3 regions of the Planococcus antarcticus DSM 14505 genome follow, and region 1 is predicted to be linked to each of the others. Evidence: riboswitches for the same ligand, from Rfam matches in the RefSeq annotation. Region 1 holds a riboswitch; each other region holds the start of a gene.

Region 1 (9,920 bases):
CATTTTCACGGGATCTTTTGCCCCGGACACAGCTGTATTCAGCAAGACACCTGACGCTCCCATTTCCATTGCAATAGCAGCGTCAGAAGGTGTACCGATTCCGGCATCGATAATAACAGGAACACTTGTCTGTTCAATGATGAAAGAAAGGTTTAACGGATTGATGATTCCCTGGCCAGAGCCAATAGGAGATGCACCCGGCATGATGGCGTGGCAGCCTAATTCTTCGAGACGTCTTGCCAATAAAACATCATCTGATGTGTATGGCAAGACCGTAAACCCTTCTTTTAGTAGCTCTTCTGATGCTTTTAATGTTTCAATTGGATCCGGAAGCAACGTTTTTTGGCAACCGATCACTTCAACTTTAATCATGTCACAAAGACCTGATGCCTTCGCTAATTTGGCAGTCCGGACTGCTTCTTCTGCAGTCTTGGCTCCGGCTGTATTTGGAAGTAATGTGTACTTTGCAATATCTAAATTTTCCAGAAAATTAGGCTGGCTGGCTTCAAATATATTCATCCGTCGAACTGAGAATGTCAGAATTTCTGTACCCGAAACAGCTACTGCTTCTTTTTGTATATCAAAATCAGGATACTTACCAGTGCCCAGCAATAGTCTGGATGAAAATTCATAATCACCTATTCTTAACATGTTCATCCACCTCCTACAAAATGTACTAATTCGATTTTATCCCCATGACAAATCAGAGTTTCTGTATGTTTCGCTTTCCCCAATATTTCAGCATTTTTTTCAACGATGATTACTTTCTGGTTCAATTCTAAGTACTGCAGCAGTCCAGTCACTGTTTTCACTGTATTTGGTATTTCTACTTGATCCCCATTAACCGTCAATTTCATTTTCTTCACCTCATGATTAGATTGGTTTTTCTGATTGATCGATCCACACGAAAAGAAGATATATCAATTGGAGGAGATTTTCCTTCAACCAAATCAGCCATCACCTCTCCGGTAATTGGCGCCAGCAAAATTCCGTTTCGAAAATGACCTGTTGCTATGAACAAACCTCTATAACCGGGATGTTCACCCAAGTAAGGCAGGCCATCAGCAGTCTGCGGTCGAATTCCAGCCCAAGCTCCTTCCCACTCAGCTTGTGCTATGGAAGGTACCAGTTTTTTTGCATTCTCCATCAATAAAGAAACCCCTTCTACAGTCACTTGTTGATTGAATGTATTCGGTATGACGGTTGCCCCTACTATGATCCTTCCTCCTTTTTTTGGAACAAGATAGCAGTCATTTGTAAAAATTGTGCTGGACAATAAAGAGGCTTCTGTCCGTACAGAAAAACATTCGCCCTTCACAGGATAGGTTTTAAGCTGTAAGCCCGTTTCCATCAGCAACTTTTCGCTCCAAGCTCCGCCCGTTACTACTACACTGTCACTTAAAAAATCGCCTTCATTCGTAGCGATCCCAGTAATTTTTCCGTTTGAAAAATGAAAGGAATGAACTTCTACATATTCTTTAATTACAGATCCGAGTGCTGATGCAGATTTTAAAAACCCCAAAGCCAGCTGATGGGCTGCTACTTGGCCATCTTTTTCGAGATACATTGCACCAATTATCTCACTAGACAATGCTGGCTCTCTTTTTCTTACTTCCTCGCCGGTGAGCCATTCTGCTAGCTCGCCGTTCTGTCTATGGGCCTCAATGATCCGATGGTATTCCTGTTGCTCATCATCAGTTAAGGCGAGTCTCAGCATTCCCTTATTCACAAGTTCAATATCAATTCCGCTCGCCATTTTCAGTTCATCCGCTAAGTTACTAAACATCGTCCTGCTCGCCCTAGCCAATTGAAAAAGTGGACCCTTTCCATCCAGCTCCGCTTGGGCGCCCAGCATCCCTGCTGCAGCTCCGGATGCTTTACTTACAAGCCTGTCTTTTTCCAGCAATAAGACTTCCATCCCTCTTTTCGCCAAATTATATGCTATTGCCCCGCCATTGACGCCGCCGCCGACTACAATGGCATCATAAGTTTTATTCATTAAAATCCTCCTTTAACCGCTTAAGTAAAAAACGTTAGCTAGACAAATAGGACCGATATTGCTGTACCGTCTCAAAGGGGTCTTTTGCTTCTAATATCCCTGACATTATAGCGACTCCTTGTGTTCCTGCTTTGATAACATCTTTAATATTCGCCGGCATTATTCCACCAATCGCAATGACTGGGATTGAAACTGATTCAGAAACGGACCTTAACTGATCTATCCCTTTTGGACGTAGCCCTGGTTTTGATTGAGTCGAATACACATGGCCAAAAATTAGATAATCCGCTCCTTGTTGCTCGGCCATTTGAGCTTCTTCAATAGAATGAACGGAACAGCCAACTGTTAAATTCGAAAATTTTCTTTTTACAATTTCGACAGGTAGCGAATGATAGGCTAATTGAACTCCTTTTGCATTTGAAACATAGGCAACATCCGCCCTGTCATTAATCACTATTTTTGAAAGAGGAACTTGTTGATCTATTAAAAGCTCGACCATTTTATATATTTCTTTTGCTGTTTTCGTTTTTTCACGAAGATGTATGCAATCGATGTAAGGATGAATCCTACCGACAATATCTGCTAATAGTTCCGGCTTTTGCTTTCCTGTTGAAATAATATGCAGCTTATTATTCTCCATATATTTACTCCTCCAATCTAAATCCTTAAGCATAAAAAACCACTCCAGCGACGGAGTGGTTTTGACTATATCTTATGTGTTGATACAACATATAGTGACCACTTCCCTACGCTAGTTTCAACTAGATCAGGTTCAAAGGGTCCGGATTTCTCCGTCTCAGTCTTAAAAGACTCCCCCAGTGTTTTATATTCAGTTTTTTCAAAATATCTAAAGTAAGCGTAACATCTCCTGTGATATTTATCCAGTTCGTAGTAAACTACCCGCTACATAACGCCATCGCCGGTTGTTTGAAGTGGGGGCTTCTCGACTGTTGTTTTTAGTAGCCAACGAAAACAGTCGAATCTTTTGGCCATCTGCAATTCCTGGTCAGGATAGAGACGGAATTTACAGGCTCTGTGGATCACATCCATTCAACTAGCTTCTGTTTCTCGATTCATGTTCATCTGGAAAACGAATTTCATTTTTGACAAACGCCAACCGACATCCATATCTCCTATACCGTTGGACTTTAACCAGAGTATACATGAAAAAGAATACGCTTTTCAGAAAATGTTAAATAGTAAAAAAGAACATTTACTGTCTATCCTTTCTGATGATCCTTGTATAATTTGCGGTGATAACTAGCTTCATTTTATACAGTCCAATCGGTTTCAAAGTCGTATGCTGAATATACCACTAACCCTCTGCATCCGAACAAATCTATAATACCTCCATCTTTTTACACAGATGCACCTACTAATTCGGATTATCTTTGCACGATTGCGTCGCCTACAATACTTTTCTCAATTCCTTTTCTCCGAGAACGAGAGACAAAATCCTTATGCCAATTTTCTTAATTATTTACTTGCACTTCGCTAACTTGTCAAATTCCTTTGTCCAACTCGGACCACCCACTTGTTGATAAGTTCCGCTCAGAAGATATGCTTTATCTGACTTTTTTTTGAGTCTACTGCTTGAATTTAAGAACCTTCATTCCCTACTTCTATTCCAAAAAAACGAAGAATTTAGTGTATAAAGGTCTATCAATTTTAAAATATGTAAATAAAAATAAGAATAGTGGGTATATAAGGTCTATGTCTATTAAATGCTAATGGATATTAAGGCACGATTTAGACAAATAGAAAAAATTTCGACATGAAGATGGTTGTATTGATTATTTCAAAGAATGTTAAAAATCATATAACAAGACGAACAGCAAGGCATTTCTTTTTACCATGATGAGTTACCTGCTGTGCGAATATCGTGTCTTACAAACACCATCTATTGGGATTTCGAAAAGTTTTTATGAGAATCAAAAGTAGAGGTGAGCGGGGGCTTAGGAACCGCCTACTAGCAGTTCGCATTTTTTATCATTCAAGAAGTTTTCTAGTGAAACACAGCCGTTTCAAAAGCACTATCGAGAGAAAAGGCTTTTAAAAGCTTGCTGCATGAAATTTATGTGGTAGAAAGACTGAATACTGTAGAGGGGGCAAAAAACTGCGTATCGCCAAAGAAATATTCATTTCTTGACAGCATTATTACCCTTTTTAAAAAAGGCAGCGATTATTTGATCAAGCGATAAAAAGCATAAACCACAAGCCGCTTTTTTATGCGGATGAAGTAAAAAATATTATCGAATGTTGTAATTCCATTACCTAAAAATATGTCAATCGAAAGGAATTTAACTCAATGAACACGACATTAGAAAAGAAATATATCCCATTAGCAGACTATTTTTCAACATCAACAAACCCGACTATTACATTACATTTTACTGAAATCGAAAAGATTATGGGGCAAAATCTCCCTCATAGTGCTTACCTCAATCACAGCTGGTGGAAAAAGACGAAAGCACCCGCTAAGCATTTTCAGGCCTGGACAGATGCAGGCTACACCGTCAATCACGTTGAACCTAATCGCTATGTCATTTTTGAGAGGATAGATCTTTTGAATAAAAAAGAAGCAATCAAAAACAATGAAGACATCTTACTCATACGCTCTGCCGGACACGGTGATGCCCGTTTTCTCGCAGATTTACAGAAAAGCATCGAAGGAGAATCAGACTTTTTACTGTACGGAAAAGAGGAGCGCGCACTGTCGACACAAAAAGTGAGAAAGCAAATTATTGAGTGGAAGCAAAGCGGCCATTCGATCATCTTTCTTGCTATTCTAAATGGACAGCACGTTGGCTACTTGATGGTCAAGGGCAATGATGCCAAACGAGCCACGCATCGCGCTGAACTGCGCCTTGCCATTCAAGCAAATTCGCAAGGCAAAGGAATCGCATCCTCGCTTCTTCAGAAAGCAGAGGAATGGGCAATCACAAAAGCCATCAGTAGACTTGAACTCACTGTTTTAGAGGCAAATGTTCCAGCTCGAACGCTTTACGAAAAAAATGGTTACGAATCAGAAGGCATTCGCAGAAACTCCATGATCATTCACAACGAACCGCAAAATGAAATTTACATGGCCAAGATGTTGGCTTACTAAAGAAGGGCAAACGCTTGGTACCATGCGTTTGCCCTTTCTCCTGTTTTCATTTTTATTTTTGGTGGATTCTTCTGCAGTTAGTTAATTCGTTCGATAACTGGCGATATGCAAATCTTCTATTGTTGAATGATGAATTTACATTATTGACGTATACTTTTCAAATCACTCGTTTGCTTCTAGGTTAAGGTAAAAATTCTTGACCACTTTCTACTAAAACCACACTACACCCATTTGAAAGAAAGGCACTGCCATCGTCCTGACACCACGCATACCACCAGATTTCCGGAACACTTTCTTGTGGTCTGATCAATGTAAATGTGCTTATTGTTTTTTCTGTCCAACTAAGTGGAAACTATTCATTCATTTTTACCAACAAAAAAGGAGAGAAGAGGTACTTGCTCAACCTCTTCTCTCCTTTTTTATATCCAAGCAGCTTTTTATAAGCTGTCGCATGCAAACAGTAAAGATGTGTATTTCGTTTGGTCATTTAATAAGCCAATAAATCTTTCTTAACTTATTATGCCGTCTCTTTGAGGTATTTTTCGATTGCCATGTAACCTAGATAGCACTTGTTTCGAGATCTGCCATCCATAATTTTTTCGACAGAATCTCTACTGAGAGTAAACTCTTCCTCTAACTGATGAAACGGCAATCCTTTGATTTTGTTTAAATAGAGAAGAAAATATACATCTTCATCTGTCAGTTTTTTTATGTCGCTGTTGTTTACCATGAGTCATATCCTCCCCGGCCTTTACGTGCAGATTGGCTTTGTCTCTATTATATTCTGTATTTAATTTCCTCATAAGTTTGCGGATGAATGCTGGTAGGTCTACAGACTCTTTTTCCTCCTTTTACAATGGCCCCCATTCTGCACTCACTCCTTTTTCCACATCCTCATTTAATAGATTGGCGTACAAGGTTGAACTGACTAGACACCTGCCTCAGTTGGATAACAGCGCCTTTTCAGTTTTCTATGGATCTGAACTTACTAAGCTTGAGCGGCTAGTTTAGCTTTTTCGGCTTTGTATTGTTTGTAACTTTCAATGAACTCCTCATAAGTCAGCTGACGTCGTGTAGACGCATTCCCCATTTTCACAAAGCCTTTTGTGATAACAACCATTATGTATATCCTCCTTTTGTTTTCAATAAGTTTTGCATATTTTATCTACTGTACAAGTGCAATTTGTCTTAAAGAAAATCGTTTTTTAATCCTACTTCAAGATTGAGAAAGGTGTTACATAATAAAGTTCTTTCCGACAGTCTGCAGAAACTTTAAATAGCCCCCAAAACACTTCTTTCGAAATGTTATATCGGTGAATGTAATTTGGTAAGACCATCATTTGTTTGGTCGCATGCTCCATCTTTTTTTCCTCTATATCGACCCATACAGATTCTACTTTCTTTTGCCCACCGCTTTTCGTAAACTCTCTCGTTAAACGGGCAAATAACGTAACGAACAGGGTGCCGTTTTCTTCATGCACATCTTTTGAGCGTGTAAAAAAGTAGGTGATTGATTCTAAAGGAACCAGCTGGTTTTCGGGCATTTTCTTTTATCTCCTTTGTATTTCTTTTCTTAGTTAGTCGATATGTCAGCTGAAATGAAGTTGAGGTCTTTTACCTAGTCATGACGCACGAAAAAAAGTAGAAAATTTAACTGGTTCGCTAATATTTTAAACATTTATTCCGCATAGACTTACCATTTCCAGATTTGTTTCTACTGTTTATAACCGACATCTTGTCCCATTTCGACCACTAGCAGCTTCGTTTTTTCGATGGTAATCCAACGACGTGGCTACAAAGACTATTTGTGCTAATCAATTCAATGATTGATTGCTTCCTTTAAGCTCTCAAACGAACCTTTTGCTCAAATGAAGAGGGACTTTTTAAATCAAGATTTTTCAAATCAATCAGCTAATGGTTTTTTGAAGTCGTTAAGCCATTTGCTATTTCATCAAATAGTAATTGCTTTTTATCGAAACGATAGTAATGCCGCCAATAAACGAAGAGTTCTTTTGCTATTCCCAACTTTTTTGCGCCTTCATTAGTGTTTAAGTGTTCATCTACGCAAATTCTATACATCACTTTTTTAAGAGACTTTTTATGTTCTCGCTCAATCACACTTTTATACTGCATGTATTTCATGGATTCCCACCACCCGTTGAAAATTCGTTAATTATGAACTATTTTGTAAAGAGTCCAACAGAATACCTCGCTAGAAAAATGTCGCTTCCTATTAAATATTTTGTTTTTTTTGAAAACTTTTAAAAAATTAATTTTTCTCATATATCGAGTAATTCAGATTACATTGTTTATTTATACCATATTTATTTAGTTCTATCTACCTGTAATTCACTATTTTTTTAATTAAAATAAAAATTAATGAGCAATTAGGTAAATAAAGAAAAATAAAAAGTTATAAATGTACTTATATCCCATTATTTTATACCCATTTTTAAAAAAACATAAAATTTAAAATAATCCTTCAGTTTATTAATAAATACACCCTAAATACATTTCTTTTTCAATGATCCCCCGTGCATTCTTATGAAAACTTATTAATGACAATGAGTTATTCCTATTAAAACTAGTTTTTTTGAAGAACTTATAAAAAGGAAGGACGGAGGGTTCTAATTACCCTTGCGTCCTTCCTTGAATTTCCACTAAATAGTTAGCTTTCTCTTTTTGCGCTGAGGTGATTTTTTAGCTGATAAAAAAAGAGAAGAAGTTCGATAATCGACAATACGTAAGCCACATTCAGCAAGAAATAACCTTTTGAATTTATCATTTTTCTAAAAAGTGTATGCTCGCCTATTTTCTTTTAAAGTTTATAAAAAGCAGGTTTCTGAATGTAACTTAATTTATAACTATATGTGATTCCGGCCTGTTAATGTTCCGCAAATCAGCTGCTAAGAGCTTGCACCGAACGCGAACTAGGGCTTCCACTTTCCATGTCACTTACGCTGCTCTCATAGGAGCCTCCGCTGGTTTGCTTCGTATCTTGGTGGCTTGTTGCTCAAGGATGCTTAGAATAAAGAGTGTAAGACGGCGAAGGGCAAAGATATGCTCCTGCATCGCTACGCTAGCTTCGTCGCAAAGCTATAGACCAAAGAACTTTGAGCAGTATCTTTCCAATGAAACCGGCATAACGATACAAGAGCAGTTGGTTTTTTGCCGACTTCCACTTTTCCTTCTCCGAATCTTTATTCGTTCCCATTATAAATAATTAGTTCAACGTATATAGACGCGCATCCTACTAAAACCCGACGATGTTGCATATCAGCTGTTCATAAGGTTCCTATACAAACACCCTAATTCAGCAGCAGGCATCCTACTCAATTGTTAAAGAAAAAACATAATGCGCAGTCCCTTGTTCCCAAGCTGCGACAACTTCATAAACCGTTTTCCCGGTGGACTCGTCAAGTATGATTTTGCTGTATGGTCCTTTCATACGATGTTTTGATCCCCATATATAGAAACCATAGGAGTTGGGCTCTTTTTCAAATCTAAGCTCGATCACTGCAATTTCATTTACTGGAGGGGCTTTCTGATTCATGGCTATTTCTAAAGGAGAAATGGTTTCTGCTTCAACAGATACCCGAGCATTCTCTTCTTCATCGAAATAGCTCCATGCATGTGCGCCGAGAATAGCGGAAACTTCAATTCCGTCTACCGCTACTTTGAGATTTGGAGGCGCTTTAGGCATTTCTTCCGGATATTCTATTGCGGGATTCGTGATTTTGTTATCCACCACATCTCCTTGTTCTTCAGAGCAAGCTGTTGCTGCCAAAAGTATAACTACAACCAAAAAGAATAGTTTGAATTTCATCATCTTTGCCCCCTTATGTCCATTAGACACCGTGTTAGGAGAAAAGTTACACCACAACAAGCCAGAAAAAGCAAAAACGCACCAATCCCAGAGCCGGTTACAACTCAGGATTGGTGCGTTTTCTATGAGAAATCCAGTATCTGCTTTTGTGTTACACGAACTTTTTATGGCCCTCCGGATACGCCTTCTCAGCCAATCTGCTCATGGTGTGACGGATTCCCGTCCTGCGTCAGATGGATTTCAGAAGAGTTTCTTTCCTCTTCTCGTTGTTCCTACTCTTCTTCCAGAAAGCCATTTTCAACAAGCCACTCATAAGCAACAACTGAAACACTCTGTCCTTCAACGTCAACTAAATAATTCAACTCTCTCATAATGTCGCTGTTTAAGTTTTCTGCCAAACGAGCTGTGATTTCTTCAATTTCGGGATATTCTTCATATACCTCTTGATTGATCGCCACAGCTGCTCTGTATGGAGGGAAGAATTGTTTGTCGTCCTCCAATACCACTAGGTCATAACTTCTAACAGTGGCATCTGTTTCAAAGGCTACTGAAACGTCAACCTGTTCATTGTTCAACGTCCGCTGTGTCAAACCCAGATCCATTTGGCGTACTTGGCCGGAACCGAATTCAAAGCCATAGGTCTCTTCTACCCCTGGTAAGCCGTCTGAACGATTCGCAAATTCAGCATCGGCAGCCATCGTTAACTCACCAGGATTATCATTAATATAGGCTGACAGGTCACTAATGGATTTGATCCCGAGCTCTTCCGATTGCTCGCTTCTCATGACGAGCGCATAGGTGTTGTTGACTCCCGACATATTCATCCAGTGGATGTCGTTTTCGCTATCAATTTCTTTCACCTTTTGAAAAGCAGCCTCGGGATCAGCGATGGATTCTTCGCCCATATAAGTGATGAGCGCCGTTCCTGTGTATTCCCACATCATGTCCACTTGACCGTTTTCTAGTGCTGAGCGAACAACACTGCT
Region 2 (9,920 bases), 1.4 Mb from region 1:
CAGCAGCGTACGTTGCAATTGGGGACTCGCTGGCGGCTGGACAAACACCTGAACGCCAAATAGATGCTGGTTATGCGAATTTGATTGCTCAGGAACTGTCGCGCAATCAACCTGTGGCATCTTTTTCGAAAAGCTTGGCATTTCCGGGGTTTACCACTAATGATGTATTAGAGAGTATTCAGACGGACGAGGCGGGGGAAGTGCTTTCCTCGGCAAATCTTATTACCGTATCGGCAGGAGCGAATGATTTGCTGCGTCTGGTGCAGAATGATCCAAAACAGGGATCTTTAACTTTTCAGCAGGTCCAGGTTGATTTTGCACTTAACAAAGCAAGGAAAAACATGGACTTGATCTTGGCTGAGCTTACTGAACAGTCTCCTGGTGCAGCTGTCTACGTGATGGGCTATTATTTTGCTTATCCACATGTTCGTGACAACCAGAAGAATGGAACGGCCAAGCAGCTTGATCGGCTCAATGAAATTCTTCAGCGCTCGGCTGAAAAGGCGGGTGCCATTTTTGTATCGGTTGACCAGTCTTTTGGCGCGAATGCCGTGGATAAGGTTCCGAATGCAGCAGATGTTCACCCAAACGTAGCTGGTTACCAGGCAATGGCAAATGCATTTTTCCGTGAATATCAAGAAGCATGGACTGTGGAGGATCTCGAATTGCCGCCGCCAAATCCATTTTCTTTCGAACAAATAATGGAAGCACAGGAACAAGAAGACCAGGAGAATCCGGAGGACAGCGAAGTTGAAGAAACAGCACAGCGGCCTTCTGATCACAGCCCGACCGGCTACCTGGCTTTGCAGGAATCAATCCCTCATATCTAGAAAAGCGAAAGCGTCCGTTTAGATTCGACGGGCATAAGACGCTCCGGCGAAGCGGCATGTTTTCAGCCGCACAGCACGAAAAGTGAAGATGCCTGTTCAGCTCTTACATCCCGAGGAGCTAGGCACTGCAACCGGACACCAGGTGGCTTATGACCCTAGAATCTGGGTGCCGGAGTCTGGACGATAAGAAAAGCGAAAGCGCCCGAAGAGTCGATATTGCTTTCTTGATCTAAAAAAACATAAAAAAACGTTCCGGCATATTTTATGCCGGAACGTTTTTTTACTTAGCGTTTTTTCCCACGAGTAGTAGGTTGTTTATCAACTGATTGTCCAGTCTTGCCTTGTTTTCTTTTATTTAACACTTTGCGGATAATCGGGTATGCGATAGGACCATATTTTATCGCGGATTTCAATAATCTTCCAATTGCCATTTGAATCTCTCCATTCATAGGGGTGATAAGTATCATTTTCCCGAATTCTTCATAATGCAAACCTTTCACTCAGATTGCGCATGGGCCAGCAGGATCTCTTTGTACGAATGGACACTTGAAATTAACACATATTCAGCGTTGCCATGCCAATCATCGCCGCTTGGACCGAATTCGATAGCACCTTCGCCTCCAGTGACAGCTGCATAATATCGGGTATCTGCGGCACCGTGTTGACCGAATAAAATAGGTTCCTGCTCGGTCGTTTCCAGAATTGCTTTCTGTAGGCTTTGGATAAATGGATTTTCTTTAGTTGTTGTCAGAGCAGGCGTAGAACCCGAAGCCTTGTAATCCATATCGAGATGTAAGGTGTCAGCCAAGTCTACTAGCTGGCGGACGATTTCATCTTTGTCCTGTCCCGGCATAAAGCGGATATCATAGGACATTTCGCAAATTTCAGGAACCACATTGTAGCGTTCTCCCGCTTTGATGATGGGCAGGTTGACGGAAGGTTGCTCGTAATATTCCGTTGATTCTTTTCGGAACGGCAGATCAGCGATAGCCATATGGAATTTCATCGCAGACTCAATAGCATTGATACCTTCCCACGGCCGGCTGCCATGGGCGGGTTTGCCTTTGAACGTCATATCCATTCGCAGGATGCCTTTGGATTGCAGTCCTACTTTCAATCCGGTAGGCTCGCCGCAAATGACGAAGTCTCCATGGAAGCCTTGTTCGACAAGCCATTTGGACGTGTTGCGACCGCCAATTTCTTCATCGGTAACGATATGAAGCTGTACGATGCGGTTGGAGCTTGAACTGTCGAGTTCGACAAAGGCCTGCATCATCGCGGCAACACCTGCTTTCATATCTGCGGAGCCGCGGCCATAGAGGCGGTCCTGTTCCTCCATTGGCACAAACTGTTCTTCGTGGCCCGGAACCACATCGACATGACCATTCCAGACAATGGTCTCAGTGCCTTGTCCTTTGGCTGCTGTCAGCATCATATAGCCTTTATTGTCGTGAACAGTGACGGTCTCGCCTTTAGCCTTTAGCCAATCTGCACAAAAAAGAAGAGCTTCATTGGCTCCTTCCTTTGTATCGCTTTGAATTTTAATCAGTTCTTTTAACAGTTTAATCATTTTTTTGGCAAGCCCAAAATCACGGCTGCCTTCACCACCTTTCAAATATCTTCGTTATTCAAGTCTTTACCCTATGAATCTATCTTAAAACAGCCTTGCATTAAAAGGGAGGTTTGTGTACAATACAGGGGAAAGTCAAATATCTGTATACACCACAAGGGGAGCTTTTGCTGAGAGTGAACATTCGTTCTTACCCTTTGAACCTGTAAGTTAACACTTGCGCAGGGATGTGGATGGAAACCGGCCCTTACAACGGCGCCAGGCTCTGTCCTGGCGTCGTTTTTAATATGGTTTTATTCACGGCCCTTCTGGTGATGTGCACAACACATAAGGAGGAAGTCATGAGAAATAAAAAAGTGTTATTAATGATGGAAATCGCTATTTTCGCCGCTCTTGGATTTGTTTTGGATTTTATTTCTTTCCGCATGCCACAAGGTGGTTCTGTGAGTCTTGTGATGATTCCAATTGTTTTAATCGCCTTTAGAAGAGGTGTCGGTGCAGGAGTTCTGACCGGAATTTTGGTGGGGCTGTTGCAGATCGTTTCTGGCATTATTTCCGTGACTCCATTGTCGTTTGGATTCGTTGTTATGCAGGTCCTATTGGATTATATTTTGGCGTATGCAGTTGTGGGGCTTGCTGGCGTTATGCGAGCAAAATATATGCAGCATGCGCAAGCCAAGCAAACCGGAAAGATGCTAACGGCTATAGTAGCGGGAGTACTGATTGCTTCTGCGCTCCGCTATCTCGTCCATGTCATTACAGGCATTCTGTTCTTCGGTATGTTTGCTGAAGGCAATGTCGTCATCTACTCGGTCATCTATAATGCGACTTACATGATACCGGTATTCTTGCTGGCTGCTTTTGTCTGTGCTGCGCTTTTTTCGGCCGCACCAAAATTGGTGGATGCAGAAGCTTAAACTCTAGAAGGCTGTCCTTTGGCAGTCTTCTTTTCTATGCTTAGATCCAGCAGTTGTTAAATCTGGAGAAGAGCCTCACTTATAATTTTGTGGTATAATTCTTGAATAGAAAAGCTTGAAAGAAGGGTAATTGATGATAGCAACTACTGAAAAAGATATTGAAATGTTAAAAAAAGCCGGCCAAATGGTGGCCGAAATTCGGGAAACGATGAAAGCTGCAACCAAAGCGGGAGTCACCACCAAGGAAATTGACGAATTGGGTGGTAAATTATTCGAGGAGCTGGGCGGTGTTTCGGGTCCAAAATCAGAATACGATTTTCCTGGATTTACATGCATCAGTGTTAATGAAGAAGTAGCTCATGGCATTCCAGGTGACCGCGTGATCAAGGACGGAGACATTGTCAATATTGATGTATCAGGATCGTATGAAGGATTTTTCTCCGACACCGGAATTTCATTTGTCGTAGGTGAAGGACATGCAGATAAGGAAAAAATCTGTGAAGCCGCTGCTTCAGCTTTTGACCGTGCGATGACGAAAGTCAAAGCCGGTGCAAAACTAAACCAAATCGGTAAAGCAGTCGAACGCGAAGCGAAAGAACAAGGTTTATTCGTCATTAAGAATCTGACCGGGCATGGCATCGGTAAATCATTGCATGAAGCCCCTCAGCATATTTTAAATTACTACGACGCGTGGGAGACGACTATTCTTAAAGAAGGCATGGTTCTTGCGGTAGAGCCGTTTATTTCACAAAAGGCAGAGCACATCGTAGAGTCAGGCGATGGCTGGACATTCATCACGCCGGACCAATCCTTAGTAGCGCAGATTGAGCATACTGTACTTGTTACAAAAGGTGAACCAATCTTGCTGACCAAACTGGAAAAATAAAAAACCGCATACGTTAAGCATTAAAGAGATCCAGTTCAAACGACTGGATCTCTTTTTCTTATTTATTTCACGAGAGAAGTTCTACGGCACAAAAAAACTGTGGACATACTCGTTCTAATCGAGCCGTCCACAGCATTATTGAACTATCGGTGAAGTTCTTTTCTTTATTAATAAAATACCGGTTAATATGACGCCGCTAAGGAAAAGGGAAGCTGTTGTCACTAGCATTTCGTCTGTTCCGTGCTTGACGGCAATCCCAATGAACGCCCAAATGAAAACCAATGCAAAAGGAATGTCCGCGTGGTGAAAGCGAATATGCAAAGCAAGCGCAGTCGCTACTGTTAGCATGATCACTGTCCAAAGTTGGTCACTGAGTCCCCAGCCGCTCCAATTATAATAAGTTAGAACGAAACTGATGTTGGCGATGGTGGCCACGCTGATCCAGCCCATGTTAACCGAAATTGGCAGCCGTTCAGTGAACGTTCTTTCCGAATTTCCGTATTGTAGATAAAGAGCGATCAATGCAACCAGATAACCGAGCATGGCGACGATTGACCAGGCGAAAAATTCATAATGCCATAATAGTAGCCAGCTAATATTGAAAACGCAGCTTAAGATAAAGAATAAGGCGATCTTGGATGAGGGAATTTCTCCCTTTCTTAAACGCATCCAGAAAGCAATGATCCAAACAGCCAGCAAAAGATAGATGATAGACCAAATTGAAAATACATAACCGGCTGGTGTAAATAACACAAGGAGCCGATTAGAAATTTCGCCTGTAGTTTGGCCATTAATTGGCAAGGTGTTTGCTAAAGTATTCATGACGACCACAGCGATAAAAGCGATTGTCATAAGCAAAATACGAATCATGCGAAATCCCCCCTTCTGTTTAGTATACCTGTAGCGGTTTCAATCAACAAATATCCTTTTTTAAAAAATCCCCTAAAAATGGCGATAAGGTGAAGTGTTAACTAGAGAAGTGGAATATTGTTCCGGTTTCGGAAAGAAAAATGATATACTAAAGAAGTATTTTTAGAAAATTTAGTTTACCAGGGGGATAAAAAAATGACAGTTAACTATTCAGAAAGATGGGATTTGGATACGCTATTTCCAGGAGGCAGCGAATCACAGGAATTGCGGGTGCATATGAACGAAGCGGTAACAAAGCTTTCTGAATTTGAAGAGCAGATTCACAATTTTGAAGTGCCGACTGCAAAAGAGGACGCTCATAAACTAGCCGACTTGCTTGAGCAGATGAGCGGTTTGATGAAACACTTAAGCCAATCCGGTGCATTGATCGGCTGTCTAATGGCTCAGAATACGCAAGATAAGAAAGCAGGAATTCTGGAAAGTGAAGTGTCTTCTCTCTCGGCACGTTTCCAAAATTCTTTCCAGAAAATTCAGCAGGACTTGTCGAAAGTAGAAGGCAAAGTTTGGGCAGAGTTGTTGAACCAAGGACCTTTGCGCGAGTTCAACTTTATTTTGAACGAATGGCGTGAAGAAGCGAAAATGTTGCTGTCTGAAAAAGAAGAAAGCCTAATCACAGCACTGAGCGTCGATGGTTATCATAGCTGGAGCCAGTTATACGATATGTTGGTTGGAGAAATCAATGTAACAGTCACTGTGGATGGCAAGTCGAAATCATTATCTGTCGGGCAAGCGAATAACTTAAGTTCTCATAAAGATGCTGCCGTCCGCCAAGAATCCTATGAAAAATTAGAAGAAGCCTGGATAGATAAAGAAGAGTTTTTTGCCAAGACCTTGAATTCCATCGCCGGTTTTCGTTTAGAAACTTATAAAAAACGAGGGTGGGACAATCCGCTTCAGGAGCCGTTGCATATCAACCGCACGAAACAAGAAACATTGGATGCTATGTGGGGAGCTATCAGCAACAATAAACAACCTTTCGTCGACTATTTAAACCAAAAAGGCAAACTGCTCGGAAAAGACGGACTGGATTGGTATGACGTTGACGCACCTGTGACAGAAAGTACGCAGCAGTTTTCCTATCAGGAAGGCGCGGAATTCATCCTCAAACAGTTCGGGAAGTTTGGTCCTGAACTAGAACAGTTCGCACAGCAGGCATTTGAAAAAGGCTGGATCGAAGCGGAAGACCGTCCGAACAAGCGGCCAGGCGGATTTTGCACCGGTTTGCCGTTAAGTGAGGAATCGCGTATCTTCATGACTTATAGCGGATCAATGTCTAACGTGGCAACTTTGGCGCATGAACTCGGCCATGCCTTCCATACTTATGCTTTGCGTCCTGTCCATTCGTTGAACCGGTCATATGCGATGAACGTAGCAGAAACTGCCTCTACATTTGCTGAAATGATTGTTGCAGATGCGGCTGTGAAAAATGCACAATCCGATCAAGAAAAAATCGCCTTACTGGAAGATAAAGTTCAGCGAAGCGTGGCTTTCTTTATGAACATTCATTCGCGTTTCCTTTTTGAAACTCGTTTCTACGAAGAGCGCAAAAAAGGTGTCGTGCCTGCCGCCAGATTAAATGAATTGATGGAGCAAGCGCAAACAGAAGGATTCGCGGGTGGTTTGGCTTCAACGCATCCGCATTTCTGGGCATCTAAGCTCCATTTTTATATCACGTATGTGCCATTTTACAATTTCCCGTATACCTTCGGCTATTTGTTCTCCTTGAGCGTATATGCGAAAGCACTAGAAGAGGGAAGCAGCTTTGAAGAAAAGTACCTAGCTTTGCTTCGCGATACAGCGGTGATGTCAGCAGAAGACTTGGCGATGAAGCATTTGGATGAAGATATCACTCAGCAGGCTTTTTGGGAAAAAGGAATCGCTTTATGTGTTCAAGATGCCAAGGAATTCATTTCGCTGACATCCACTGAGGCTTAGTATGAACTTGCTTTTCGAAGGGCAGACTTGTTACCTGCGCAGTTTAATAGTGGAAGATGCAGGAGAAATGGTGCAATTGCTGCTACGGAACCGGGATTATTGGTCTGTGTACGAACCGCGTCACCGGGACAGTTATTTTTCTACAGCCGTTCAGCGGGAAAAAATTCGGGAATCGGTTTACCAGGCGAGAGAAAACAGAGAATACAGCGTGGGGATTTATGAGCATGCTACCAATAAACTGATTGGGCATATTTCTCTTTACAGCGTCAAACGAATGCCTTTTTTAAGCGCTTTAGTGGGCTATTCCATCGATGAAGCGTATATCGGCAAGGGTGTTGCGACGGAAGCCGTAAAACTGATGACTGTCTTTGGGTTTGAACAGCTCCGTCTCCACCGAATCGAAGCCTACGTCTCCCCGGAAAATGAAGGCTCTATTCGTGTCTTGGAGAAAACAGGATTTAGTAGGGAAGGCTTGTTAAAGGAGTTTCTCTATATTAATGGCGAATGGAAAGATCATTTTTACTACGCTATGATTGAAGACGAGTTTTGAAAGGGCAAGGCCACCTATAAAAAATGGTGGAAAGAGATGCAGCGTTGGTTTGAATCCTAAAAAGTGTGGAAGAAGGTGCGCGAAAGATGAATAAAGACAAAATGTTCTCTTATCATAAATGGGCGACACTGGCTTGCTTGGAACACGTTCAAACGTTTGGCAAAGAGCTTTACCAAAAAGAAGGAATAAATTCCTTTGCTTCAATCCAAGCGACGCTAGAGCATGTAATCGGAGTGGAGAAACTGTGGCTGCTGCGGATGTCTGGTATATCCAAACCGGCATTTGAACATTTCGATGTGGAAACAATAGACAAAGCGATTGAAGCCTTTATGCTGTTGTATGCTGAAATGGAATTGTTTTTTGCTTCTTTATCTCAACACCAGTGGCAGGAAACGCTCGATTACCAGAATATGCTTGGAGACGATTTTTCCACAACTAGAGAAGAAATGCTATTCACTTTTGTTAATCATGCCAGTTACCATAGAGGCCAGATTACATCTTTCCTCCGGCAATTCGGCAAGGAGGGTGCAACCCTCGATTATATCTATTACCAAAAACAAAACCGCTGAGAATTTCTCAGCGGTTTTCGTTTCCGTTGATAACAACATCTAGTTTACCTGTGGTCGGATCGATGACCAAGCCATGGACAGGAACTGTAGTATCCAGCAAGGGGTGGTTTCGAACCATATTGACGCTGTGGGCGACACTTTCCGTTACATCATCAAATCCACGGAGCCAGCCTTCTAAATCAACTCCGGAATACTCCATCATGTCGATGGTTTTTTGATCTACTCCACGCTTTTTCATCTTCTCAAGGATTTTTTCGGGTTTAATAGAGGACATGCCACAGTCATGGTGTCCAATAATATAGATTTCATCTGCATTCAATTCGTATACGGCTACGATCAGGCTCCGCATGATGCCGCCAAATGGATGGTTGATGACAGCCCCGGCACTCTTGACAATTTTCACATCACCATTTTTAAAGTTCATCGCTTTTGGCAGCATTTCAAAAAGGCGCGTGTCCATACATGTCAAAATAACCACTTTCTTGTCAGGGAATTTGGTGGTCATAAACTCCTCATAATGCTTTTCCTTCACAAACTCTTCGTTATAATCCAAAATTTCATCTAATAAAGCCATCTGTGCTTCCCCCTCATCGATTGCTACTCTTTCAGTTTAATCCAAATTTCTGAAAAAGGCGAATTGAAACAAGTATAATATGCGAAATTAAGAATAAAGTCATATTTTCACGTTTTTTTGATAGCAAAACCCTTTATTATGGAAGCTTCTTCAAAAAAACCATTCCATTACGAAGGGGATCCCGTCAAAGAAAAGAACAAAGGTAAGTCCACTCACTCGGGATCTGCCTTGATTCTTTCAATGTTTAACGCGACATTTTCTCCAGTTGTTTGATCATGCCAAGTGATAGTCCTGTTCCAATAGCAACAGACTCCAGCGGCTGCGGGGCGATGTGGACAGGGACCGAAATTTCTTTCGACAGCCACTCCTGCATACCTTTCAGCAATGCACCGCCTCCTGAGATGACAACTCCCTGGTCGACCATATCACCGGACAGTTCAGCCGGGCAATTTTCCAAGGTTGCGCGAATGCATTCCAAAATAGCGGACAACGATTCTTTCAGCGCTTCCTGCGTTTCAAGAGAACTTAAATTGATGGTTTTCGGCAATCCGCTCATGATGTCACGGCCGCGAATTTCCATGTTTTCAACTTCATGAGGAACGGGCGCATAGCCGATTTCCTTTTTGATGTTTTCAGCAGTGCGTTCACCGATCAGAACATTGTAATGTTTCCGGACGTAGTGGATGATGTCTTCGTCCATGCGGTCGCCGGCCACTTTGACCGTGTTAGAAGAAACCACTCCGCCAAAGGAGATGATGCCGACTTCTGTAGTACCACCACCAATATCCACGATAACGCTTGCGACCGGTTCACTGATGGGCAAATCTGCGCCTATAGCGGCCGCTACGGTTTCTTCAATCAAGTGGACGGTCTTAGCACCGCTTTGCTTTACTGCATCGTGAATAGCGCGACGTTCGACTGTCGTAGCTCCAGAAGGCGTACAAACCATGACATTGGGTTTCCGAAAAGCGCTGCCGAGTTGCTTGGCCGCTCTTTGCATGATGATTTTCAAGAGATCTCTAGTGACATCAAAATCTGCAATGACACCGTCTTTCAAGGGACGGATGACCAGAATGGAATCAGGAGCTTTGCCGAGCATGGCTTTTGCTTCATCGCCAATGGCCAGAACAGTCCGTGTTTTCGCATCCAGTGCAACCAC
Region 3 (9,920 bases), 1.3 Mb from region 1:
ACTCGTCATCAATCCAGCCAGTTCTAAGCCACTAGAAGCTCCTGAATACGCCACTTCTTGATCAACTTTCTGTGTCAAAAACAAATACTCAGGAGATTGCGGAACATAGCCAATGCCATCCGACTCAACCATACCGGTTGTCTTTTTGTAGATCCCACATAGCGACTTGACGAGTGTTGATTTACCGCTGCCGTTAGGTCCGGCAATAACGACTATTTCGCCACGCTCAACTGAAAAGGATAAAGGCGAAAGCAATTGTCGTTCTTTGGTGGTGACTGACAACTCATCAGCACGTAACGCCGTGGTTTCTTGCATGGCATGTTGTCGTTGTGGGAATAAAACCGGCTCTCTCGTTATAAATGGATTATCATCCACTAAACGACCTCCGCCATCTAGTTGAATTTCCCGTTCGAAAAAAAATCCCCAACTGCTTAGTCGATGCTCAACCGCGACGATTGTCAAACGAGATTTTAACTGGAGTTCCTCCAGCCAGTCGACAAATTGTTTTGCGGTATAAGGATCTAGGTGAGAGAGTGGTTCATCCAGCAATAATACTTCCGGGTTCATGATTAACGCACAAGCGGTTGCGATGCGTTGTTTTATTCCTCCGGACAAAGACTGAATAACGGCCTTTCGTAGATGCGTAAGGCTAGTCAGTTCCAAAACCACTTCAATACGAGGGTCCATTTCTTCAAACGGTGTATGCAAATTTTCCAACGTAAAAGCCAACTCTTCTTCAACCGTCGGCATGCAAAACTGCGAATCGGGATCTTGAAAGACCGTCGCAACGCGGTGATTGATTTCACCAGGTGCGTAATCACTGGCAGATTTCCCAAATAACAGAATCTCACCATCGATAGAGCCGTCGCAATTATCGGGATACAAGCGATTTAGTAAATACAATAACGTGCTTTTGCCGCAGCCACTTGGTCCTGAGATGACTAGTTTTTCTCCTCGGGAAACCGAAAAGGAAAGGTCCCTTAAGGTTTTTTCTTCATCTTCAGGAAAGCGGAACGACAGCCCTTTTAAAGAGAAAATCTCTTCATGCATTAGCATCACCTTTTTTCGTACGCGCAATGGCGTAACCGCGGAGTGATCCGGTCGCAAGCAAGGCGTCTCCGATATACTTCCCGCCGATTCCCGCAATAATTGCACCACTAAGAACACGGATCGTAAACATTAACGCGACGAACGACGGATCCAGTGCCGCATAACCAGAAATGAAGTACCCGTAAACAAAGCTAAAAACGGCTGATCCGATTCCTGCAAGCATAAGCACCAAAATATTGAAATGCTTATAGCCGGTTAACGCAAATGCCGCTTCAGCGCCGAGCCCTTGAATGACACCAGACAAAATAAGACGGGGACCGACCGCATTGCCAATGAGGACTTCGATTGCCGCAGCCATCGTTTCAGAAAGAAAAGCAGCTCCCGGCTTCCGGATGATATACATGCAGATGATCGACACAATAAACCAAATGCCGAACATCCATTCATAAGCGAGTGGACCAATTACAGCTGCCCAAATATTCGCTGCATGGACAAACAATAAATAGACAATGCCGAAAACGACCGCAAATAACGACATCAAGACCACTTCTTTTAATTTCCACGATTTCAGCAAATTACGCACCTCCGTGAGACGGGCTGTTAATGCTCATGGACACCGTCATCACCAAATGGCGATGTTCATCAGAGCAAGCGTTAGTAAATGCTTCTTCGTAAAAAGCGAATACCTCGTGGATATCGCCGTGAATGCCGCTAGCGTAATGCATCGAGTCATTGAAAAGGCCAAGTTGTTTAGCGCGGTCGACTTCACGGTAGATAACTGCCATGTAATCCGGATTGTTCATCGGGTATAGCGCAAACTGAGAAGAGATGTATTGCTTCGTGCTATCTGTGTTCAATAGCACGTCGTCCTTTTCTAAAAAGACGTCTCCCGTTGAATCACCAGGACAGCCAATTGAAAAAGTGCCAGACAAGGCTACATGTTCGCCTGTTTTCGCTGTGTGTAAAGCTAATGCTTTAGCGACATTGAAGACATGAATTTGCTTACCACGTATAACTGTCGAGACATCGTCCGTATGCATCCAAACGTTCGAGGTGTCGGTGTCGTTTAACGCCCCTTTGATTACTTTGATAAAATCACTAGTCATCGGATGCAGTGAAAAGCGAAATCCGACAATTGGACTCGTACCGCATTGCAATGGTTCCATGTTCTAATTCCTCCTTAAAATTTGCACAAAAAAGACCGCATCCGTGAAGATGCAGCCATTGTCCACAAATAATTAAAGGAATTATTTCAGAAATGCGCCGCACTTCCTCACGCAGGTATTATCCTGATCGAGTTTTGAGGGATCGAAGCTTGCGCTTGCATCTCAGCCAAAGTGGGCACCCCTAGTGCAGAAAACGGTATGCGGTTTTTGTGTTCGGGTTGTTCCCGATGGGTTTAGTGTAGAGGAAGTGGCCGAGGAAGTAAAGAGGGAGATTTGGAAAGAGGGGCCGTGTGGAAGTTTGGGTTGGGTTCTGAAGCGGTTAGAGATTGGTTGAGAAAGAGCTAGCTGTTAAGAGTCGCTTTAATCGCTTTGGGTAGAGCAAAGACGATTGCTCTTGCGCAAGCTCGTTGCCTAGCCGGTGGATGCGCCGGCGATTTGTGTGTTGACAGACTAACATGACAAAGGAATATTCGTAAGTAGCAAATTTGATATTCTGTAATTTCTTATGAGCTTACAGCTTGTAGTATAGTGTGAAAATCCTTCGAAGCCATTGAGTCAAAGAATATCGGAAAGTTTGATAGACGAACTACCTAATTCACAGGTAGCGGCCCCTCTAGCCACCGTTTGTTTCTGTCCATAAACATGGTGTACGAGAAGGACGTTCGAAAAGTGTTTTGCCACTTTTACGAACGCTTTGAATCATCGAAGGTGAGACATAAAAAAGCAGTGGTACAAATTCAATGTTTGCAACACTGCTTCTAATTAATTCAGAAAGATAAATAAAAAAAATAACCCTTGCTTTTATATTTGATATTGATTATCATTATCAAAGAATAAAAAATTTTTCAACTGGAGGAATATATAATGACAAAAAATATAGTACCATTCATAATCGCTATGTTAACAATCTTAGTATTTTTAGCTGCATGCGGTAGTGAGAATAGATCCACAGATGAAGCTTCTTCATCAAATGGAGATACAAATGCTCAGGATAAACGCATAATAGAGCATTTATATGGAGAAACAGAAATTCCTGAAAAATTGGATCGAGTTTTATCCTTACGTCCATCGTTCACGGATCATATTCTTGCTCTAGAAGAAAAACCCTATGCAGTAACTGGTGAAGAGCAATATGGAGGAGGATATATACCGTATCTTGCTGATCAATTAGAGGGGGTTGAAATAGTAGGTAATCAAGCTTCTATTGACTTGGAGAAAATACTATCTTTATCTCCGGATTTAATCATCATTGATGATTACCTTGCTTCAGAGGTGTATGATGACCTCGCTAAGATTGCACCTACTATTGTCTTAGGTACAGAGGATCCCGAAGCCTCAAATGACCCGAATTTCTGGCAGGAGGATTTCTTGAAAATCGCAGAAATTTATGGGAAAATAGAACTTGCAGAACAAAAAATAAAAGAGTTAGACCAGAAAGTAGTGGATGGGAAGGAACAAATCAGTGGACTTGAAAACAAGGGCCTCGCCTTTCTTAGAATCCGAAAAGATGCCATTCAGTTATATGCAGAATCGGGACATCCAATGAACACATTGCTTTACAACGATTTAGGGTTTGAACCGTCTGATTTAACAGATCCGCTAGAACGAAAAGACTTATCGTTGGAAGTGATTCCAGAAATAAATACAGATTATATTTTCCTGCAAGTTGATTCTTCTGGTGGTCCGGACAATATGGGGACTATTAAAGAAAGTTCTTTATGGCAAGGCCTCCCTGCTGTTCAGCAGGGTAACGTCCAAGAAACAGACTTTTGGATTTACAAGAGTTGGGGAGTAATTGGTCGAACTCAGATTGTCGATGAAGTTCTTTCATATATAGAATAGAAAATCACTGGATGTAAAAAGGTTGAATACCCATAATTGGGAATTCAACCTTTTTGTCGTTGATCTTCTGATAGTAGAGGACAAGTTCTGCAGCAGCGGTTTTTATCCCCGTCATGCAAGAGATAGGACAGGCAACAATGGTTGCGTAAATAAAATTTTTCTGGCTCATCCGGTGAGCTGTAGAGGCGATATTCGTGGCGGTATAATTCTCCATTTTTTTGTCTTACTCCATACTCTGATAAGAGAAAAGAAAGTGTTTCATCGATTAAACATGATTGCTCGGGGGAAGATTCTTTTAAAGCGGAAGATTTTTGGAAAAAATTGTGGCTGACCAAGGAATGCATATGACTTTCCTGGCTCTTAGTTTCTTTCGATATGGCAGAAAAAAGAGGAAGAAGGTGATCTTTGATAAAAACCTTCATCTTCATTCTTTCTTGAACAGAAGATAGGTTCTTGGAAAGAGGGATCGCATTTTCCCCAAGCGTATATCGCATACCTCCGCTGTTTCGTAGCACAATACCTACGTTGGATGGCTGAAGGTCGAGCAAAATGCCGTATTTTATATATAAATCAAGAAAGACCATTGCAAGAACTGAATATCTTTTGCCAAAGATGGTTCCAGTGATGATCGGGGTACATTGATTCATCTGTTGGGTTTGAATCTGAATCATTTGTTTTGCTAAAGCAGGCTTATCGATAAGATCTTTTACGAGAAATGAATCTTTTTCGTGACCGATAGTGACGGAATGTTCTTCCAGATATTCCTGTAATTTTTCGGATAGCATATGTGTTCACTCCTAATATTGTTTTAAATTGTCGCTTTAATAATAAGGGATATCAATCACATTGTAAATGATTATTATTCTCATTATTGACGTATCAGAAACGTTCCTCTATCATAAAATATATGATAACGATTCTCATTTTGAGGAAAAAGAGTTACAAAGGGCGGTATACAGCATGATATTACAAAAAAGAAAGCCGGATAACACTACCTCTGCTACTTTAGAGGACGATAATGATGGTAGTGAAAAGATAAGGTCCAGGCCAATATTTGCCTCGGTTATCCTTATCGGCGGGCTTGCTTTATTGGTTATTTCATTTGGAATTTCGATTTCCCTTGGAGCAGCAGATATTGACTTTAGAACGGTTTGGAGTGGAATTTTTCAATATGATGAAACCTTAACGACCCATCAAATTATATATGAATTGCGTTTGCCCCGTACTCTGGCAGCGGCATTAGTTGGTGCTTCCCTGGCAGTTTCTGGAGCGATTATGCAAGGGATAACAAGAAATCCACTTGCCTCACCTTCTATTATGGGAATTAGTGCCGGATCAGCTTTTATGATCGCAATCGCCTTGGCTTTCTTACCTGGTACTTCTTATTTAGGGCTGATGGGAATGTCATTTTTGGGCGCGGGTATAGCTGCTGCGATTGTTTTCGGGATAGGTGCCTTTTCTAAAGGAGGCCTGACTCCTGTAAAACTAGCTCTTGCAGGGACTGCAGTTGGAGCTTTTTTAAGCTCCATCTCTTCTGCTATAGCTATTCACTACAATGTTGCACAGGATATGAGTTTTTGGTATGCGGGGGGAGTAGCCGGTACACAGTGGATCAGCGTACAATTAATGATTCCTGTCGCTTTCATTAGCATTAGTTTGGCTATGGTTCTGTCGCGATCTATAACTGTGCTTAGTCTCGGTGATGATGTCGCCAAGGGACTTGGTCAAAAGACCGTCCTGGTGAAAATTCTGGGAACTTTGGTCGTACTGTTGTTGACTGGGGCAGCAGTGAGTGTGGCCGGAACTATTGGTTTTATTGGACTTGTAATACCGCATATTACAAGATTCCTGGTAGGCATGGACTACCGGTGGATCATCCCTTGCTCCGCCATCCTGGGCGCATTATTATTAGTCTTTGCGGATGTAGGAGCCCGAATGATCAATGCCCCATATGAAACGCCAGTTGGGGCAATAACTGCTCTGATTGGTGTGCCTTTCTTCCTTTATCTTGCCCGAAATGAAGGGAGAGGGCTCTAATGCAAGCTTATAAAAAGACATTTTTGGCAATTGCGGTCTTATTGATTATGATCCTGATCACATTTTTCGTCAGTTTGAATCTAGGAATGATAGCCATTGCTCCACTGGATGTAGTACGGACGTTGCTGGGATTTGGCACTGAAAGGGATGAATTGGTTCTCTTCGATTTTCGTCTTCCCCGCATGGTTATTGCTCTCCTGATTGGGGCGGGATTAGCTGTTTCCGGAGCTATTCTACAAGGGGTATCACAGAACGGTCTGGCGGATCCAGGGATTTTAGGAATAAATGCAGGGGCCGGATTAGCGGTAGTTCTATTTATATATTTCTATCAGGGTTCTGCAGCAAATCTTGGTATTGATTCGATTTTTTTGATGCCGTTTGCTGCGCTGCTTGGTGGAATGGCAGCCGCATTCATGATCTATACAATTGCTTGGAAAAAAGGAGTAACGCCTATAAGGTTAATTTTAGTTGGAATAGGTGTGAACGCCGCATTCGGGGCTGCTTTAATTATCATTCAACTTAAAATGGATCCTCAAGATTTCATGCAGGCGACGATTTGGCTCTCGGGAAGTATTTGGGGCACTAACTGGAAATTTGTTACTGCCGTTCTTCCGTGGATCCTCTTTTTAGTTCCTTTTGCGATTTATAAAGCACGCTATTTAAATATTTTAAATCTGGGTGATAATATTGCTACGGGTTTGGGTGCTGCTGTGGAAAAAGAAAGAAGATTGCTGTTAGTCTTATCCGTAGCACTAGCGGGAAGCTGTGTAGCCGTTGGAGGGGGAATAGCATTTCTTGGACTGGTTGCTCCACACCTTGCTCGCAGAATTGTGGGCCCTAAACACCAAATAATGTTGCCGACTGCAGCAATAATGGGGGCCTTGCTTCTCTTGATCGCTGACACGATTGGTCGCAACTTTCTGGCACCTTCTGAAATACCGGTTGGAATCGTCGTATCGGCCATTGGAGCACCTTACTTTATCTATCTATTAATGAAGACCAACTAGAGAGGAAGGATCGTATGACGAAATTAACTGCAGAACGGCTTGGAGTAGCGTATGGGGATCTGGATATAGTGAGTGGACTGAACCTTGATATACCTGAGGGGAAAGTAACGACAATCATTGGCCCAAACGGATGTGGAAAATCCACTATATTAAAAACCATATCACGGCTGTTGGATGCTAAGACCGGTGCTGTTTACTTGGATGGGAAAGCCATTCATAAAACATCCACCAAAGAAATTGCAAAGAAGATGGCAATACTTCCTCAAACGCCTGAAGCCCCAAGTGGATTGAATGTGATTGAACTGGTTTCTTATGGGCGATTTCCTCATCAAAACGGTTTCGGTCGGCTAAGCAAGAAAGATAAGGAGATCGTTCAAACGGCAATGGAGGTGACTGGATTGGTGCCCTTTGCGAAGCGTCCAATTGACGAATTATCAGGTGGACAACGACAACGCGTTTGGATCGCGATGGCACTTGCTCAGGAAACAGACTTATTGCTACTGGATGAACCCACAACCTATCTTGATATGGCCCATCAACTGGAGGTCTTGAAATTATTACAACAACTGAACGAAAAGGAGGGGCGGACGATTGTCATGGTCATCCACGACTTGAACCACGCTGCCCGCTTCGCAGATTACATGATTGCGCTAAAAAATGGGAACATTGTAAAAGAAGGCACTCCTTCAGAAGTCATGACTTCTGAAGTGCTTCGAGATGCATTCAATATTGATGCTGAAATTGTAATGAGTCCTCGAAACGGAAGGCCAATTTGTTTGACCTATGATCTTATCGGGGAGAATGAAACTGTGTCAAAAGAGCAGTCGGTTGGGGCGTTATAGTAGTTAGGAAGTGTCTAGAAATAAAGTATGTTTCATTTGGAGTAAAAGCTGTTGATACTTGTTTATAACCTTTTTCGCTAAAAAAGTGGCGATAAGGCCACGGTTTTTGAGTTAAACCATATTATGGTGCTACGCAATCCGTTTCAATTCTACTGTTCACATTTGTGGCTAATCTGGGAATCATTAAAAGCGGATGGCAGAGAGACCTCTTTATGATTGCCCTGATTTTTCTGTCGGCTTTTTTGTCTATTCTAGAATTCTTGCCTTTTACGATAGGTTGTGGAACAACCGAAAGATCAAAAATCTTTGATGGAAGGCAGTCTTACACATAATGATTTGTGCTTTCTATAAACCCTTCCGGACTCATTCGATACGCGAGTCGATGGATTTTACATCGGACGCGATTCTGTCCAGCATGCTGGTCTATTAAAAAACTGCTAATTTGAATAATTGTGATTTACGGATCGCTTCTCACCTTGTTATAATTATAGAAAAAAACGATTTGTATAGCTGGAAAAGGATAACTATTGATCAAGAAAATTCACCCTCTGCAGAAAAGCTGGTTTTGCACTAGTTTTTCTGCAGAGGGTGATTTTCTATTGTTGATTTCAAAAATTCTTGAAAACAAGATTAGTCATTTTTGGAGTTCCGAACCCTATTTTAGAAGTCAATACATGGATAGTTAGGAAAGCTTAATCTATAGATTATTTGGTATCCGTTCAGTCGCCTGGATTCCTCCACCAACAATTATCCATTTATACATAGACCATCTTCTCCTTTCCCGTGCGAGTATCTTTTCTAGAAGTAAAATATTAAAAAGCACCGCAAGTTTCGCAGTACTTCGACTTACTTCAGAATGGTTTCCAACACGTCACGATTCTTTTCCATCAACGTGAAATAGGTCTCCCCGTTATCCAGATCTTCTTGAGTCAAGACGCTTAAATTATGCATCTCAATCGCCTCCGCACCGACTTCTTTTTGGATGATTTCTGTTAAATCGGATGATACATTCTGTTCAAAAACGATATAGTCAATTTCTTTCTCTTTTGCAAGATCAACAATCTCCGTCAATTCTTTTTGAGAGGGTTCATCCTCGCTGTTCAACCCGGCAACCGCCACTTGTTCAAACTCGTATGTGTCCGCAAGGTATCCAAATGCAGCATGTGAAACGAAGAATGTCTTGTTTTCAACCTGGTCTGATAATTCAGCGAAAGACTGATCCAGTTGTACCCATTCACTGACAAGCTCATCAAAATTTGCTTCGTATAGTTCAGCGCCTTCTGCATCTGCCTCTACTAGTGAGTTTTTAATTGATTCAGCAAGCTTCTGACTCAACACTGGAGAAATCCAAAGATGTGGATCTACAGACCCATGATCATGCTCATCATGACCTTCTTCTTTATGAGAATCATCGTCATGGCTTTCCTCTTCAGCATGATTATCGTGATTTTCTTCGTCATGGTGTTCATGTTCGTGATTCTCAAGACTTTCTTCTCCATGTGATTGACCAGATTCTAATTCTTCATCGGAAATGGCATCAGCAGTGGCGACAAGTTCCACATTTTCTTCGCTAAGTGTATTTTTAGCGCTGTCAATAAACCCTTCGAGGCCAAGGCCGATATAAAAGAGCAGATCGGATTCGGTCGCTTTGGGTAGAGCAAAGACGATTGCTCCTGCGCAAGCTCGTCGCTTAGCCCACGGACGCGCCACGCCACGCCTGGTAGGTTGGTAGTAAAGGGAGTGGTGGAGCTACTTTTTTGTAGGATAACGAGAAAATAGTTGGTAAAAAATCTCTGTTGAGAGTTGCTTTGGTCGTCTCGTTTGGTGTGTTGACATACTAACATGACAAAGGAATATTCGTAAGTAGCAAATTTGATATTCTGTAATTTTGCTTGAGTTTAGAGCTCGTAGTATCGTGTGAAAATTCTTTAAAGTCAATAGGTCGCAGAATATCGAAAAGTGTTTTGACACGTTTA

The links. Region 1 has a riboswitch for thiamine pyrophosphate ahead of tenI (thiazole tautomerase TenI). Riboswitches for the same ligand answer to the same signal wherever they lie in the genome.
Region 2: linked by a shared signal. The riboswitch ahead of thiT (energy-coupled thiamine transporter ThiT) and the one ahead of tenI (thiazole tautomerase TenI) in region 1 are both predicted to bind thiamine pyrophosphate.
Region 3: linked by a shared signal. The riboswitch ahead of BBH88_RS10430 (YkoF family thiamine/hydroxymethylpyrimidine-binding protein) and the one ahead of tenI (thiazole tautomerase TenI) in region 1 are both predicted to bind thiamine pyrophosphate.

The regions. Positions count from the first base shown of each region.
Region 1 is NZ_CP016534.2:3,406,948-3,416,867, forward strand. It holds gene BBH88_RS16750 (thiazole synthase) at 1-651, opposite strand, end outside; gene thiS (sulfur carrier protein ThiS) at 654-857, opposite strand; gene thiO (glycine oxidase ThiO) at 863-1,999, opposite strand; gene tenI (thiazole tautomerase TenI) at 2,034-2,639, opposite strand; TPP riboswitch at 2,726-2,826, opposite strand; gene BBH88_RS20055 (helix-turn-helix domain-containing protein) at 2,903-3,049, opposite strand; gene BBH88_RS16770 (GNAT family N-acetyltransferase) at 4,308-5,108, shown strand; gene BBH88_RS16775 (hypothetical protein) at 5,626-5,838, opposite strand; gene BBH88_RS19845 (hypothetical protein) at 6,097-6,228, opposite strand; gene BBH88_RS16780 (hypothetical protein) at 6,320-6,652, opposite strand; gene BBH88_RS16785 (hypothetical protein) at 7,020-7,250, opposite strand; gene BBH88_RS16790 (hypothetical protein) at 8,437-8,937, opposite strand; gene BBH88_RS16795 (ABC transporter substrate-binding protein) at 9,207-9,920, opposite strand, start outside.
Region 2 is NZ_CP016534.2:1,033,953-1,043,872, forward strand. It holds gene BBH88_RS05070 (SGNH/GDSL hydrolase family protein) at 1-830, shown strand, start outside; gene BBH88_RS19370 (hypothetical protein) at 1,115-1,261, opposite strand; gene BBH88_RS05080 (M20 family metallopeptidase) at 1,327-2,400, opposite strand; TPP riboswitch at 2,548-2,645, shown strand; gene thiT (energy-coupled thiamine transporter ThiT) at 2,742-3,317, shown strand; gene map (type I methionyl aminopeptidase) at 3,451-4,203, shown strand; gene BBH88_RS05095 (TspO/MBR family protein) at 4,339-5,073, opposite strand; gene BBH88_RS05100 (M3 family oligoendopeptidase) at 5,269-7,068, shown strand; gene BBH88_RS05105 (GNAT family N-acetyltransferase) at 7,070-7,618, shown strand; gene BBH88_RS05110 (DinB family protein) at 7,705-8,187, shown strand; gene BBH88_RS05115 (beta-class carbonic anhydrase) at 8,195-8,761, opposite strand; gene mreBH (rod-share determining protein MreBH) at 9,006-9,920, opposite strand, start outside.
Region 3 is NZ_CP016534.2:2,074,992-2,084,911, reverse strand. It holds gene BBH88_RS10440 (ABC transporter ATP-binding protein) at 1-1,050, opposite strand, end outside; gene BBH88_RS10435 (ECF transporter S component) at 1,043-1,624, opposite strand; gene BBH88_RS10430 (YkoF family thiamine/hydroxymethylpyrimidine-binding protein) at 1,626-2,216, opposite strand; TPP riboswitch at 2,304-2,409, opposite strand; gene BBH88_RS10425 (ABC transporter substrate-binding protein) at 3,081-4,058, shown strand; gene BBH88_RS10420 (hypothetical protein) at 4,103-4,843, opposite strand; gene BBH88_RS10415 (FecCD family ABC transporter permease) at 4,911-6,095, shown strand; gene BBH88_RS10410 (FecCD family ABC transporter permease) at 6,095-7,102, shown strand; gene BBH88_RS10405 (ABC transporter ATP-binding protein) at 7,117-7,944, shown strand; gene BBH88_RS10400 (metal ABC transporter solute-binding protein, Zn/Mn family) at 8,791-9,654, opposite strand.